Regions from separate parts of the Paenibacillus sp. FSL W7-1332 genome, predicted to be linked through region 1. Evidence: riboswitches for the same ligand, from Rfam matches in the RefSeq annotation. Region 1 holds a riboswitch; the other holds the start of a gene.
What was found. A riboswitch is a leader RNA that binds a small molecule or an ion and turns the genes downstream of it on or off. The one in region 1 is predicted to bind cyclic di-GMP.
Positions count from the first base shown of each region.

Region 1 (2,202 bases):
TCAGTTGTTTATACACCATGACATCGATGGTGGTCGCCACGTTGAACAGTGAATTGGAGTCTCGCGTGACCTGATAGAACAAACCGAAATCGGTGTAAAATATGCGCCCTACGGCCAGGATGAACATCATGACGATCACCAGCTTGAGCATGGGCAATGTTATGAATCTCGTCTGCTGCCAAATCGAAGCGCCATCAATAACAGCTGCTTCATAATAGGTGCTGTCGATGCTTGTGATGGTTGCCAAATAAATGACCATACCATAGCCCAGGCCCTTCCAGACATTTAAGAGAATCAAGAAGAATGGCCAATATTGCGGCTCCATATACCAGTTAATAGGATCGCTGCCCATACTGACGAGCATTTGATTGACAATTCCTTTGTCGAAGCTTAAGAATGCCCAGCCTACCGCAGATACGACCACCCAGGATAGGAAATAGGGGAGGAACATCATCGTCTGATAGACTTTGCTGGCTTTGCGGCTGTGGAGGAGGCCGATCATGATCGCGAATAGGACGGGCAGAACGATCCCCAGCACAATAAACACAATGTTGTATCCGATCGTGTTTCGAATGATGATCCAGGCGTCATTCGACTTGAATAGGAACTCGAAGTTTTTGAGGCCGATCCAAGGACTGTTAAACACATTGCTCAAAAATCCGCCGCTAATCCTGAAATTTTTAAAGGCGATAATGATCCCGAACATCGGCAAGAAACTAAACAGGATGTACCAAATCGTGGTCGGCAGCGCCAAGAGGGTTAGCTCCGTATCCTGCTTGTGCCAGCGTATTCGTAAGCGCTTTCGTTTTTTGGGTTCGGCTTGTGAGCTCATGTCTGTCACTCCTTACGGTGTTATCTCGCTTGTCGTGCACTTGTTAGTTTTATTGTATAAGAGGAAGATTCGATGCTTCCAGATAACAAACTTGATACTATAGTCAACAAACGTTAGATTCGAAAGATTTATTGCTCTATTGTTCGGTTAATTAACAAGAGCCAAACGTTCAAGGTTAGACGCTCTGTGGGACCTAAGACAATATTCCAAATTTTAATTTTTTTATTGATAGAAATGGATATATTTGATATGATGTATTCACAAAAGCTACTCACGATAACGGCAAACTTGTCGAAAGGCAAGGACGCAAAGCTACAGGGTCTTCTTGACGAAACGTCAATGACAGCCAGCTACCGAACGAAGACGCTTTTTTTGTTTTTTTGGACAAACATCCACTGAATCCTGTGAAACTCTAATACGATAATGGCAAACTTGTCGAAAGACTAGGACGCAAAGCTACAGGGCCTTCTTGACGAAATGTCAAATGGCAGCCTGGCCACCGAAGGGGAGTTACAGCATGCGCAACGCAATGTTCGCGATAATTGGACTTTTTGCGTTACTGATATGGGCTCCGGTTGTACAAGCTGCACCATCTGAAGATTGGCTGGGCTTGGAGGAACTGGATCGTGGAGCAATCGTCATTCGATATGACGTGAAAGCAGGCACCAAAACGAAGCTCATGATCGGAAAAGGTCAGGATCAATATACATATGGGCTTTCGAGGGCAAAGCAGCAGGAAGTTTTTCCACTGCAGATGGGCAACGGGAACTACAAGATTTCCGTGCTGGAACAAGTCAGCGGCAGCAAATACAAGATCGTACAGGAAGCGGCAGTTAAACTTCAACTGACGAACAGCAGCCAAGTGTTTTTGAACTCTGTACAAAATGTCGATTGGAGCGAAGAGGGCAAGGCTGCTCAGCTTGCGAAAAAGCTAACCCGCACTGCTCACTCCGACAAGGAAAAAGTACAGGCTGTCTACGAATATATCGTCGGTACGGTTCGGTACGACAACGCTCTGGCATCCAGCAAGCTGACGGATTACCTTCCCGATAGCAACCGCACGATCGCTGGACAAAAGGGAATGTGCTACGATTACGCCTCCCTGTTCGCTTCCATGCTCCGAAGCCTCGATATTCCGGCAAAGCTTGTCATGGGAACCTCGGAATACGTCGATGTCTACCACGCCTGGAATGAAGTATATTTGAACGGGCAGTGGGTAACCATTGACACAACCGTCGATGCAAGCTGGAAAAGCAAAGGAGCCGGATACAAAATGATTAAAGATGCCTCCAGCTATTCAGCATCCAAATACTACTAATTAATGCGTAACAATAAAATTAAGCTTTGGACGATTATGTCCAAGGCTTATT
Region 1 covers NZ_CP150209.1:5,654,683-5,656,884, reverse strand. Annotated here, with positions in the region: gene MKX98_RS25490 (ABC transporter permease subunit) at 1-832, opposite strand, end outside; cyclic di-GMP riboswitch class I at 1,104-1,190, shown strand; cyclic di-GMP riboswitch class I at 1,248-1,336, shown strand; gene MKX98_RS25485 (transglutaminase-like domain-containing protein) at 1,350-2,150, shown strand.

Region 2 (2,202 bases), 100 kb from region 1:
GAGCCGTCGTCCTGCCGGAACGTTTGCTCGATACGTTCCGTGCTTTTAAAAGTTATGGGGATACGTCGCTGCTGTCCCAAGCGGCGCTTGAAATTTATATTAGCAACGGAATGTATGAACGGCATAAACAGAAGATTTACAGCCAGTATGAAACCCGAATGCAAGCCCTGAATGCGGCTGTGCAGCGATACGAGGGAGCCGGATGGATTGAAGCCGTGCCTGGCGACGGCGGCATATATAAGCTGTTTAAGCTGCCGCAGACCGTTAACCTGGAGCGGTTGATCAGGCGGCTGAAAGAGCGGAACATTCATGTGGTGTCCGGCAAGCTGTTCTATCTATCTAACAACCTTATGCGCGAGAAGTTTATACGTATCAGCATTTCCAGAGCACGGTTGGATCAGATTGAGGAAGGGGTTCAAGCGATCGTTGAGGAAGTGAAGCGGGAAGAAGGCAATCTATGGTGATTCTTTCGGGTCATGTTTATATTTAGGTTGCATTTCATAAAAATGTATTTTATATTCATCTGGTAGTTATATGATAAAAAGCTATTACTTTCGATTGTTTCCGATATGGTGTGTTCTTCCATATTCGGCAATGATCGCGGATTTATTTTATGAAATGACATCGTACGATAATGGCAAACCCACTGAAAAGTGGCGACGCAAAGCTATAGGGGCTAAGGCGGATCACTCGTATCCGCTATGCTAGCCAGTTACCGAATACGACGGAAAAGCCTCCGTCTATTCAGACAGGGGCTTTTTGTGTTTATTTATAAAAAAATTCGATTTTCTAACCAAATTCTTTAAGGTTGGAGAAGTAGTAGCTGACGTAAAAACTGCCAACGTTTTCAAGGAGGGAAACAAACCAATCGATTGATCCCCATCTAAACCAACAAGGAGTTGTATTCATGATTATGGACCAGGTCAGGAAATTGCTAGCTAGTAAATTAACCATTCTTAAACAGCCGGAATGTCCCAACATCGGTCTTGTTGGTCCCGTTCGGCTCCCTGTGCAGTTGGAGGACCATGAGGCTGTATTTAAATGGTATACATGGTTAAATACAGGCAATTCATTTGTGGATAAGAATGACATTCTGGAATCATTATCTCAGGCAGATCTCGCTTCACATCAGCAGTCTTCCGTACTAGTATATGGCGATTTTGCCAATGAGGAGCATGCCTTGATACGGATGCACAGCATTTGCCATACGGGAGACATCTTTGGAAGTAAACGATGCGATTGCGGCTACCAACTGCGGCAATCCATGCGCATGATCATTGAAAACGGTAGTGGAGCTCTCTTTTATTTGGCGAATCACGAGGGTCGCGGAATAGGGCTTTTCCCAAAAACGTTAGCTTATCTTTTGCAAGATGAGGGGTGCGATACTGTAGAGGCCAATCTAAGCCTTGGCTTTGCAGATGACCATCGATCTTATGATGAAGCCATACGTGTACTCCAAAGCTTGCGGCAAAAACCAGTCACCCTTATTACAAACAACCCTAGAAAGCTGCAGTCTTTGCGGGAAAAGGGACTTTTAACCGATCATCATAAATCCATTTGGGGAGATGTATCCGAGCATAATAATCGGTATTTGGCAACGAAGATCGAAAAATCGGGTCATATTTACGACTCTTTGGTGGAGACCGCTTTATTATGATGGGGAGTGTTAATCATATGAAATTAGACCAACAATTTATGAAGCTGGCATTGGATTTGGCAGGTACGGCCAGTGGGAAAACCAATCCGAACCCGGTCGTTGGCGCACTGATAGTCAAAGACGGACAAGTAGTCGGCGCAGGTGTTCATAGAAAGGCTGGGGAACCTCACGCAGAGGTGCACGCATTCCGGATGGCTGATGGGTATACCGAAGACGCAACGCTCTATGTTACGCTGGAACCAAGCCCTCAATCCTCTCCTTGCATAGAATTAGTCTTAAATTCGGGAGTCGCAAGAGTTGTCGTGGCGATGGAGGATCCGAATCCGAAGGTGGCCGGAAGAGGCATTCAATTATTGAGAGAGAATGGAATAGAAGTTGATGTGGGTGTATTGGGGAAGGAAGCCGAGTTACTTAATGAACGATTCGTGCACAATATGTCAAAACGACGGCCGTTTATCATTTCCCAGGTAGCCATGACGCTTGACGGAAAAATTGCCGCGTCAACGGGGCATTCTAAATGGGTTACATGTGATGAAACACAGCTT
Region 2 covers NZ_CP150209.1:5,552,291-5,554,492, reverse strand. Annotated here, with positions in the region: gene MKX98_RS25070 (PLP-dependent aminotransferase family protein) at 1-464, shown strand, start outside; cyclic di-GMP riboswitch class I at 627-720, shown strand; gene MKX98_RS25065 (GTP cyclohydrolase II) at 908-1,657, shown strand; gene ribD (bifunctional diaminohydroxyphosphoribosylaminopyrimidine deaminase/5-amino-6-(5-phosphoribosylamino)uracil reductase RibD) at 1,675-2,202, shown strand, end outside.
Region 2: it holds a riboswitch for cyclic di-GMP, as region 1 does, so the genes downstream of both, MKX98_RS25065 (GTP cyclohydrolase II) here and MKX98_RS25485 (transglutaminase-like domain-containing protein) in region 1, are expected to answer to the same signal.